One region of the Ensifer sp. Root31 genome, then DNA from elsewhere that is predicted to be linked to it. Evidence: riboswitches for the same ligand, from Rfam matches in the RefSeq annotation. Region 1 holds a riboswitch; the other holds the start of a gene.

Region 1 (5,490 bases):
AGGGTGCCCATCTCGACAATGGCGTGATGGTGCTCGGATACGTCGTCATGCGGGTGGCGATGATCTTCCAGTGGCTGCGCGCCGCCGGCCAAGATCCGGCACGACGGCAGGCCTGCATGACCTATGTGGTAGCGATCACGGTTGCGCAACTCGGCTGGGTCGTGCAGATCTTCGTCGACTTCTCGATCGTTGTCACCTTCGCCATGGTCGTGGCGCTCACCGTCATCGAGATGCTCGGGCCCTATATCGCCGAGACGCGGCATGGCGGCACGCCCTGGCATGCCCACCATATTGCGGAACGCTACGGCCTTCTGGCAATCATCGCGCTCGGAGAAGGCGTCGTCGGCACGGTCGCCTCGATCACGGCGGTGGTGGATGGGGAGGGCTGGAACCTCGACGTGGCGCTCGTCTGCCTTGCGGGCACCGGGCTTACCTTCGGCATGTGGTGGATCTATTTCCTGTTGCCGAGTGCCGAGGTCCTGCACGTGCACCGCAGACGCTCCTTCGTCTGGGGCTATGGTCACATGTTCATTTTCGCCGCGATCGTTGCGACCGGTGCGGGCCTGCATGTCGCCGCCTATTACATCGAGCACAAGGCGCATATCGGGTCGCTTGCGACCGTGTTGACGGTGGCGGTCCCGGTCGCGGCCTATATCGCTCTGGTCTACGGCATGTATGCCTATCTGCTGCGGCAGTCGGAACCGCTTCATGCCTGGCTGCTCGCCGGCACGATGCTGCTGCTTGCGGCGTCGATCGCGGCCGCGATGGCGGGCGTCGACATGGCGATCTGCCTGATCATTCTGATGTTTGCGCCGTTCGTGACCGTCGTCGGTTTCGAGGCGGTCGGTCATCGCCACCGGATGGCGGCGCTGGAACGGTGCCTTGATGAGGCAGAGCCGGTGCATTGAACGCCGGGAATTGGCTATTCGAAACAGCGGTTTGCCGGCTGTTGCTGGCGGCTTGATTCAGGTGGTTCAGAGGTTGATTCAAGCAGGCGCCGCGAAGCGGCTCGATGGTTGCGCATCGGAGCGCTGAGCGAGCCTTGCCCCTCACCCTAGCCTTCTCCCCGCAGGCGGGGAGAAGGTGGCCGGCAGGCCGGATGAGGGGTGGCGGCCGGATACGGCGCGGGCTTGCGGCCCGCCAGCAGATCAGGCGTTGAGCAGCGCCAGCTTGGCGCGGGCGTCGAGGATCTGGGCGCAGGCATTGGCGGCTTCTTCGCCCTTGGCGACGAAGTGTTCGCGGAAGAAGGCGATCAGCGGCGCGCTTTCCTGGAAATTGTGCGGCGTCAGCACGGCCGACAGCACCGGCACGTCGGTATCGAGCTGGACGCGCATCATACCGTCGAGCACCGTGCCAGCGACGAAGTCATGGCGGTAGATGCCGCCATCGACGACGAAGGCGGTGCCGAGGATCGCGGCGTAACGGCCGGTCCTGGCAAGCTTCTGCGCGTGCAGCGGGATTTCCAGCGCGCCTGGCACGTCGAAGATCTCGACGTCGGCGGCACTGCCGCCGAACTTCGTCCATTGGGCGACGAAGGCATCGACACAGCGGTCGACGATGTCGGCGTGCCAGCGGGCACGGACAATCGCAATCTTGGCGGTGGGGTGGGAAAGAATAGTCATGGTCTCAAGCCTTCCAGGGTTTGGCGTTTCCAATTTTCCCGTCGGGCGAACATGCACGCGCGCGAAACCCCGGTGTGGGGTCCACGTTCCTGCTTGCTCTCTTCCATCCGGACTGTGACCGTCGGCTCCGGAATCTGACCGGATCTGCTGACCTCCGAAGTAGACCTCCGAAGCGCTCGCGGGCTTCGATCTTTCGATCGCTACCGCCGGTGGGGAGTTTCACCCCGCCCTGAGAACAAGAGCGACTATATAGATCGGCCGTGCCTGGTCAAACGCATGACGCGACGAAAATCCGGGAAATCGCGACAGATTTTTTCCGTGCCGTATCGCTCCCGGACAAATCTGTTCCCGTCGGGAGCCGCCGTAGTCTGACCTCGGCCGCGTGCCGCGTCGCCGCCACGAGACATTTATCTGCGGACGCGACGCGGGGCTTCGTCTTCGGCGGCGATCGCGCGTGCGGACCAATGGAGCAGCGCCTGCCTGTCATCAAGGCAAGTGACCGGTGCTTCGTAGTAGCGGTGCACGACCACCGGTTTGCCGCCCTTGTTGTAGGTGAACGGCTGACATCCTTCGCTGAGAAGCGCATCTCTCAGGGGCTGATCAACCCTGAAATAGAGGCGATCCTTGATGCTGATGGCGAACTGGCGATCAGCGACAAGATAGGCCCAACCGCCGAAGAAGCGGCCTATGTCAACGGGACCGATATCCGCGAGTTCTTCGTGGATATGGGTGACGAACGCACTCGGCTGCGCTTTAGTCATGGCGGCCGCCGGTGCAAAATGCGCTGTTTTTCATTCGACGGTTCAGGCAATCTCTCCACGGCATGTGCAAGGCAGCTACTGCATGTTTCCTTAAATCCTATTCGATTTAGGGATAAAAACATGCAGCACTTCAAAGCGCTACAGCGACCTTTGCGCGTAACAAGACGCACGCGCTGTAGGGGGACGCTGGAGATCTACTCGCGGATGACGAGCAGGTCCTTGGCGGCAAAGCGGAGCGTGACGTTCGAGCCGAAGGCCGGCGGCGTCAGGCCGGGGTCGTTGAACATGTCGAAGGAGATGACGTCGCCGCCGATGCGCAGCTTGGTGCGGATGACCGAGCCGAGGAAGCTGGTCGAAACCACCTCGCCGGTCAGCGCGGTGTCGCCCCTGGCGCTGTCGGCGATCGAGCCTGCCTCCGGGCGCAGCGCCAGCGAAATGTTGTCGCCACCCTTCATGCCGGCGATCGGCTCCTTCAGCGACACCTGCTGGTTGCCGATGGTGACAGCACCGGCGGCCGGGTCGGCGACCTTGGCTTCGATGATGTTGAGCGTGCCGACGAAGGAGGCGACGAATCGGGTCGCAGGGGTGTTGTAGATCTCGAACGGCGTGCCGATCTGGTCGGCTCGCCCGGAATTCATGACGACGATGCGGTCGGAGATCGACAGGGCTTCTTCCTGGTCATGGGTGACGAAGACAGTGGTGATGCCGAGCTGCTGCTGGATCTGGCGGATTTCCTCGCGCAGCGACACGCGGATCTTGGCGTCGAGCGCCGACAGCGGCTCGTCGAGCAGCAGCACCTGCGGCTTGACGGCGAGGGCGCGCGCGAGCGCCACGCGCTGCTGCTGGCCGCCGGAAAGCTGGTAGGGGAAGCGGTCGGCCAGGTGCTCGAGCTTGATCAGGCTCAGCATCTGCTTGACGCGTGTATCGATCTCCGACTTCTGCGCCCCGGCGACTTTCAGGCCGAAGGCGACGTTGTCGTTGACGTTCATGTTGGGAAACAGCGCATAGGCCTGGAACACCATGCCGATGTTGCGCTGGTTGGGCTTCAGCGTTCCCTGGTCCTTGCTGTCGATGGTGATCGTGCCGCCCGACGGCGTCTCGAAGCCGGCGATCATGCGCAGGATCGTCGTCTTGCCGCAGCCTGACGGGCCTAGGAACGAAACGAACTCGCCCTTGTCGATGACCATGTTGAAGTTGTGCACGACCTGAACCGGGCCGAAGGACTTCTGGATATTGTTCAGTGTCAGGAATGCCATGTGATCAAGCCTTGGCCGGAGCGGATTTCTGGATGCGGGAAACGAGCTGGATCAGACCCATGCTGAGCCAGGTGATGGCGAATGCGATGACCGCGAGCGCCGAAGGCTCATAGGCCTTGTTGGCGCCGACGAGCTGCAGGTACGGACCGAAGGCCGGGCGGTTGAGCAGCGCGGCCATGGTGAATTCGCCCATGACGATCGCAAAGGTGATGAAGGCGCCGGAGAGCACGCCACTCATGACGTTGGGGAAGATGCAGCGAAACAGGATCGTCGGCCATTTGGCGCCGAGGCTTTCGGCGGCTTCCGTCAGCGTGCGGACGTCGATCGCCCGCATCGCGGTATCGACCGCCCGGTACATGTAGGGCAGGGACAGCGTCATGTAGGAGAACATCAACAGCGCATTGGTGCCGGAGATCGAGCCGGTCAGCGGGATCCACGACGAGGAGTTGTAGAGGCGCAGATAGCCGAAGACGATGACGATCGCCGGGATGACCAGCGGCAGAAGGGTGATGAATTCGATGATCGGGCGCACCTGCGGCAGGCGAAGGCGGACCCAATAGGCGGTCGGCACCACCAGCAGCATGCCGAAGACGATGGTCAACACGGCCATCATCATCGAATAGCCGAAGGTCTCGCGGAACTGCAGGTCGGAGAAGACCGAGCGATAGGCGTCGAACGAGTATTCGCCGCGGCGCATGCGCAGCGAGAATTCCAGCGTGCCCAGCAGCGGGATGATGAAGTAGCTTGCACCGATGGCGATGGCGATCCAGGCGCCGAGACGTTGTGCTTTCATTTCTGCCACCGTTCGGCGCGCATACGCAGCCAGATATAGAGAACGTTCGAGATGCCGGTGATGACGATCATGCCGAGCGCCAGCGCATAGCCGAGGTTCGGATTGTGCAGCACGTCGCCGCGGATCTGCGCATAGAGCAGGATCGGCACGATGTTGAGCGAGGACCCGGTCAAGGCATAGGCCGTGGCGATCGCGCCGAAGGCGTTGGCAAACAGCAGGAGCGTGGTGCCGAGCAGGCTCGGCCACAGGATCGGCAGCGCCACCATGCGCCAGTACTGCCAGGTCGAGGCGCCAAGGATTTCAGAGGCTTCGCGCCATTCTTTCTTCAGACCATCGAGCGCCGGCGTCAGGATCAGCACCATCAGCGGGATCTGGAAATACATGTAGGTGATGGTCAATCCGAAAAACGACAGCAGGTTGAAGCCGGTCGAATAGAGATTGAAGCCGAACCATTCGCGCAGGAAGACGGTGACGAGGCCGGTGCGCCCGAGGGTCGCGAGGAAGGCGAAGGCGAGCGGCACGCCGGCGAAGTTCGAGGCGACGCCCGAAAAGGTCAGGAGGCCCGAGCGGATCCAGGTCGGCACGCCGCCGAGCACGATTGCCCAGGCGAGGAAGAAGCCGATCAGCGCGCCGCCGATCGAGGACGCGATCGAGATCCGGATCGAGATCCAGTAGGCGCTGAGGATCGAGGGCGTGAACAGATCGCCGATGTTCTTGAAGGTAAAGCTGCCATCGGGCGTCAGGAACGCGCCGGTGACGAGATAAAGCGTCGGGATGATCAGGAACAGCAGCGCGAAAAGCATGAAGGGGGCAATGCCGAGCCAGTCGATGACGGCTCGCTTGCTGATCAAGGTCGGTGAAGCGGTGCTCATATAGGCTTTCTGTCCCGAGGCTTGCAGTGACCTTTGCGCGTCCGCATGAACGCACAAAGATCGCCTTAGCGCTTTGATTTGCTGCAAAATTCCTTAGATCGATACCGAGCTAAGGAATTGTGCACGAGATTAAACCATGTCGCGCAAAAGCGTGTTGCGGTTTGCGACAACGACATGCGCAAAAAC
Region 2 (5,490 bases), on a different contig from region 1:
TGTCCGCTCGCGGGCGATCGACTTCGGCATTGAGCCGCCGCTGTTCGACAAGCGCGACATCCACGTGCACTTGCCGGAAGGCGCGACGCCCAAGGATGGCCCGTCGGCCGGTGTTGCCATGGCAACAGCGATCGTCTCTGTCATGACCGGTATTCCGATCTCCAAGGACGTGGCGATGACGGGTGAGATCACCCTTCGCGGCCGCGTGCTGCCGATCGGAGGACTGAAGGAAAAACTGCTGGCGGCCGTTCGCGGCGGCATCAAGAAGGTGCTGATCCCCGAGGAAAACGCCAAGGATCTCGCCGAGATCCCGGACAACGTGAAGAACGTGCTGGAGATCATCCCCGTTTCGCGGATGGGTGAAGTGCTCGAGCACGCTCTGGTCCGCGTCCCGGAGCCGATCGAATGGGACCCGGCAAATGAGCCGGCAACCGTCGCCGCGGTTGATTCGCAGGACGAAGCGGGCGCTTCCATCGCCCACTGATTGACAGGACCGGGCGGGTGCAATTGTGTTCCCGTCAGGCCCATTTGGCAGAAAAACAAGGAAGACCGGCCTCTGGCCGGTCTTTTTTGTTGTAAAAGCATGCTGCAAGCCTTGCATTCCAAGGGATTAGGCGCAATTGGGAATGGCAAGACGCGGGCGATGCGCAAGCCGCCGCGGCTTAAAAACACAGTCGTTTCGAACCATTTTGAAAGGGGTGGAAACATGAACAAAAATGAGCTCGTGTCTGCCGTTGCTGAGAAGGCCGGACTTTCCAAGACCGACGCATCTTCCGCAGTTGATGCAGTTTTCGAGACCATCCAGGCTGAACTTAAGGACGGTGGCGACATTCGCCTCGTCGGTTTCGGCAACTTCTCCGTTTCGCGTCGCGAAGCCTCCAAGGGCCGCAACCCGTCCACGGGCGCTGAAGTTGACATCCCGGCACGCAACGTTCCGAAGTTCACGGCCGGCAAGGGCCTGAAGGATGCCGTTAACGGCTGATAGGTTTGCTTGACGGCCGGATACGAGGCCGGCCGTCCAAGTCTTGAAGGGTTCGGTTCACGCCGGACCCTTTTGCGTTTCGGCTGCCCTTGCAGCAGCGCGGTCTTTGGTCTACGGCTCAGCCCTGTTCTCAGGGCGGGGTGAAACTCCCCACCGGCGGTAAGGGCTCAGCGCCGCGCGTCAAATATGACGCGCAACGGACGCTGTGACACTTGAAAGCTGCTGCATAATTTTCTCCTTAAATCGGATTGGATTTAAGGAATTATGCAGCAGGCCCAAGCCCGCGAGCACTTCAGGCGCTGTCGTGTCGGAAGGTTAGCAGATCCGGTGCGATTCCGGAGCCGACGGTCACAGTCCGGATGAAAGAGAATGATCGTGGGTGCGACGGGCGGGCGGTCCGTCGTCGCATCCTGCGCTCATGTGTCCTGATTTGTGTAGGTCCCTGTTTGCGGATGAAGGACATGAGCGAGACGACCCAAGCACTTTTCACCTCCCGTGCCATGGCCGGTGCGGCCTGGATGATACTGGCCGGCGTCGCCTTTGCTCTCCTGAATGTCGTCACGCAATGGATGACGATGCAACTCGGCTTTTCCGCCACCTCGACTGCCTTCTGGCAATATGCATTTGCACTCGTCTTCTCCCTGCCGTTCCTGTTTCGCGCCGGCCTGTCGGCCATGCGCACCGATTACCCCTGGCGTCACGTCATTCGCGTTGCCTTTGCGGCGCTCGGCGTAGGGGCCTGGGTTTCGGGCCTGGCTTCTGTTCCGATCTGGCAGGCGATCGCGCTGGTGATGACATCGCCATTTTTCATCATTCTTGGTGCGCGGCTCTTCCTGGGCGAACGCGTTGGTCCGGCACGCTGGGCAGCGGCGGCAGTCGGCTTTGCCGGCGCCACGATCATCCTGCAGCCCTGGTCGGAAAGCTTCACCCGGGCAGCGCTGCTGCCGGTTTTCTCGGCGCTGCTCTGGGGGGCGGCGTCGCTGATCACCAAGAGCCTGACAGGCATCGAGCGCCCTGAGACGATAACGGTCTGGTTGCTCGTGCTTCTGACGCCGATCAATGGTGTGCTGGCGCTGTCGGCAGGGTTTGTCGTGCCGAGTGGAACTATCCTTGCGCTATTGGTGCTGGCGGGGCTTTTGACCGTGGTGGCACAGTATCTGTTGACGCTTGCCTATACCGTCGCAGACGCAGCGTATGTGCAGCCTTTCGACGATCTCAAGCTACCGCTCAACGTTCTCGCCGGCTGGCTCGTCTTCGGTTATGCGCCGAGCGGCTATCTGTGGCTGGGGGCGGTCCTGATCCTCGGCGCCTCGCTTTTCATCATGCGCAACGAGATGAAACGCGAGCGCGCGACCGCGTAAGACAACGCTGCACAACAAAGGCGCGGGACTGTCATGCGCCTGTCATCGCCATCCCGCAGAACCCCCTTGTTTTGAATATTCGACATGGGGGATTTTTCATGACCATTTCATCATGCAGAACGGCACTTGCCGCCATACTTCTTGCGTCCGTTGCCTTTCCGGCTGCCGCCGAACCGGTGTTCAATCGTATTGCGTCCTTCGCCGTTGCCGACAATCTGCCGGAGGGCGATGCCCGCAAGGACGCGACATCCGCGGAAATCATTACCGCCACCGAAGACGGCAATACGCTGATCTATTCCGATAGCCCGGGCAAGCGCATCGGCCTTATCGATATCACCGACGCCAAGGCGCCGAAGGCGGCCGGTATCGTGTCGTTCGATGGCGAGCCGACCTCGGTAACCGTCGCCGGTACCAAGGCCCTGATCGCGGTCAACACACGCGAAAGCTTCACCAAGCCTTCCGGCTTTCTCGCTACCGTCGACGTTGCCTCGAAGAAGGTCGAGTCGACCTGCGATCTCGGCGGCCAGCCGGACTCCGTCGCGGTCAACAAGGACCGGACCATTGCTGCGATCGCGATCGAGAATGAGCGCGATGAAGAGGTCAACGACGGCAAGATCCCGCAGATGCCTGCCGGCGACCTGGTGATCCTGTCTCTGAAGGATGGTGGTGCCGATTGCGCGACGATCAAGCACGTGACCCTCACCGGTCTTGCCGAGGTTGCAGGCGACGACCCGGAGCCGGAATTCGTGTCCTTCAACGGCAAGGACGAGATTGCGCTGACGCTGCAGGAGAACAACCACATCGTCATCATCGACGGCAAGTCGGCGACGGTAAAGACGCATTTCTCCGCTGGCGCGGTCGACCTTAGGGACATCGACGCCAAGCGTGACGGCGCTATCGCCTTCATGGACGAGCAACCGGGCCGCAAGCGCGAGCCTGACGCCGTCAAGTGGCTCGACGACAATCGCATCGTCGTCGCCAACGAAGGTGACTATGAGGGCGGTTCGCGCGGCTTCACCATCTTCGATACGGCCGGTAAGGTCCTGTTCGAATCGGGTGCGAGTTTCGAACACGAGATCGCTTCGATCGGCCACTATCCCGAGAAGCGCTCGTCGGCCAAGGGCGTCGAGCCGGAAGGCCTCGAGGCTGCCAAGTTCGGCGAAGACAATCTGTTCTTCGTGCTTGCCGAACGTGCATCCGTCGTCGGCGTTTACAAGGACACCGGCGCCGAGCCGGAACTGCTGCAATTGCTGCCGTCGGGCATCTCGCCGGAGGGTGCCGTCGCGATCCCGTCGCGCAATCTGCTTGCGACCACCAACGAGGTCGATCTCGGCGAAGACGGCGGCGCTCGCTCGCATGTGATGATCTACGAGCGTGGCGAAGGTGAAGCCGCCTATCCGCAGATCCGTTCGGCGGACAAGGATGGTCTGCCGGTGGGCTTCGGAGCCTTGTCGGGCCTCGCAGCCGTTGCCGACAAGCCGGGCTTCCTGCGCGCAGTCAACGATTCGGTTTATGCATCGCAGCCGACCATCTTCACCATCGATGCGACGCAGAAGCCGGCGTTGATCACCGAGACGCTTCGGATCACCCGCGATGGCGCCCCGGCACAGAAGCTCGACATCGAAGGCATCGCCAATGATGGGGAAGGGGGCTTCTGGCTCGCTTCGGAAGGCAACGCCGACAAGCTCTACAGCCACGCGCTGCTGCGTGTGAACAAGAAGGGCGAGATCAAGAAGGAGATCGCCCTGCCCGAAACTCTGCGTGCAGGCGAGAGCCGCTTCGGCTTCGAGGGTGTAACGGTTGTCGGCGAAGGCGACGATCAGGTTCTCTGGATGGCCGTCCAGCGCGAATGGAAGGACGACGAGAAGGGCTTCGTCAAGCTCGTCTCCTACAAGCCGTCGAGCGAGGAATGGGGTGCTGTGCGTTATCCGCTCGAGAAGGCGGATGGCGGCTGGGTCGGCCTGTCGGAAATCTCCGTCCACGGCGATTATGCCTATATCATCGAGCGAGACAACCTGATCGGCCAGGCAGCCAAGCTGAAGAAGCTCTACCGTGTCGCCCTTGCCGACCTGAAGCCGGCAGCCCTTGGCGGCGAGCTTCCTGTCGTCAAGAAGGAAGAGGTTCGCGACCTCCTTCCCGATCTGAGGGCCCTGAAGGGTTACGTCGTCGACAAGGTCGAAGGCTTCACCGTCGATGCCGCCGGCAACGGCTATGTCGTCACCGACAATGACGGCGTCGACGATTCCTCCGGCGAGACACTGTTCTTCTCCATCGGTGCCATCGACGCGATGTAATCGTCGGGCCAGGAGAAAAACGAAAGAGGCCGGGACATGACGTCCCGGCCTCTTTCTGTTTCGGCTATCTGTAAAGGCTGGGGGAAGGGCGGGCCTAGCGAGCGACCGCAATCTGTGCTGCTTCGGCCTCATCCTTGCGCTTGCGAATTTCGTCGGTCTTGTCGACGAGTTTGCCGACGATATCGAAGAGCTGACCGAGCTCCTTGTCGTCGAGCGCGGAGAAGATCTCCTCGATCAGCTGTTTGCGCGGGTGTTCGGCTGCCTCCAGGATCACGCGTCCCGTGTCGGTGATCGAGACGATCTTGGCGCGGCGATCCTCGGGATCGGGTTTGCGCATCACCAATCGGTCGCGCTCGAGGCCGTCGATCGCTTCGGTGACGGTGCGCGGCGCAAAGTTCAGCGCGCAGGCGATATCCGTCGAGCGACAGGGGCCGAGCTTGCTCAGGAAGAACAGGAATTTGCTCCGCGCCAGCGAAACGCCTTCCTCCGTCATCGACTCGTTCACGAGCCGGTGGACGCGGTGATAAAGCTCAAACAGTCTGTCGGAAACTTCGAATGTCTTCTTCATGATCATCGTTGGAAAATTGTGAGGTGCCATGTCAAATGGCAGCAACATTATTGATAGTTACAATTGCTACATTTGTCGACTAAAACCTCTGCAATTTCACGGTAACGACCTCCGCAAGCAAGAAACGGCCTCCGTTTCCGGAGGCCGTTTCACTTGTAGTGCCAAGAATTTCACCCGTTCGGACTATGCTGCCCGGCGCGATGAGCCGGTCCAAGGCGCGTAACCGTGGCCCGAATCCTGGGCCAATGTGAAGCGAGCGATCAGTTCGCGAAGACGGCCGGCCTC

What was found. A riboswitch is a leader RNA that binds a small molecule or an ion and turns the genes downstream of it on or off. The one in region 1 is predicted to bind FMN.
Region 2: it holds a riboswitch for FMN, as region 1 does, so the genes downstream of both, ASD00_RS34735 (DMT family transporter) here and ASD00_RS31975 (6,7-dimethyl-8-ribityllumazine synthase) in region 1, are expected to answer to the same signal.

Annotation. Positions count from the first base shown of each region.
Region 1 covers NZ_LMCO01000056.1:91,982-97,471, forward strand. The annotation lists gene ASD00_RS31970 (low temperature requirement protein A) at 1-908, shown strand, start outside; gene ASD00_RS31975 (6,7-dimethyl-8-ribityllumazine synthase) at 1,149-1,622, opposite strand; FMN riboswitch at 1,714-1,863, opposite strand; gene ASD00_RS31980 (TfoX/Sxy family protein) at 2,030-2,383, opposite strand; gene ASD00_RS31985 (ABC transporter ATP-binding protein) at 2,578-3,639, opposite strand; gene ASD00_RS31990 (ABC transporter permease) at 3,644-4,432, opposite strand; gene ASD00_RS31995 (ABC transporter permease subunit) at 4,429-5,304, opposite strand.
Region 2 covers NZ_LMCO01000066.1:89,606-95,095, reverse strand. The annotation lists gene lon (endopeptidase La) at 1-484, shown strand, start outside; gene hupB (DNA-binding protein HupB) at 707-982, shown strand; FMN riboswitch at 1,105-1,357, shown strand; gene ASD00_RS34735 (DMT family transporter) at 1,444-2,343, shown strand; gene ASD00_RS34730 (esterase-like activity of phytase family protein) at 2,442-4,637, shown strand; gene ASD00_RS34725 (MarR family transcriptional regulator) at 4,732-5,205, opposite strand; gene ASD00_RS34720 (HAMP domain-containing methyl-accepting chemotaxis protein) at 5,389-5,490, opposite strand, start outside.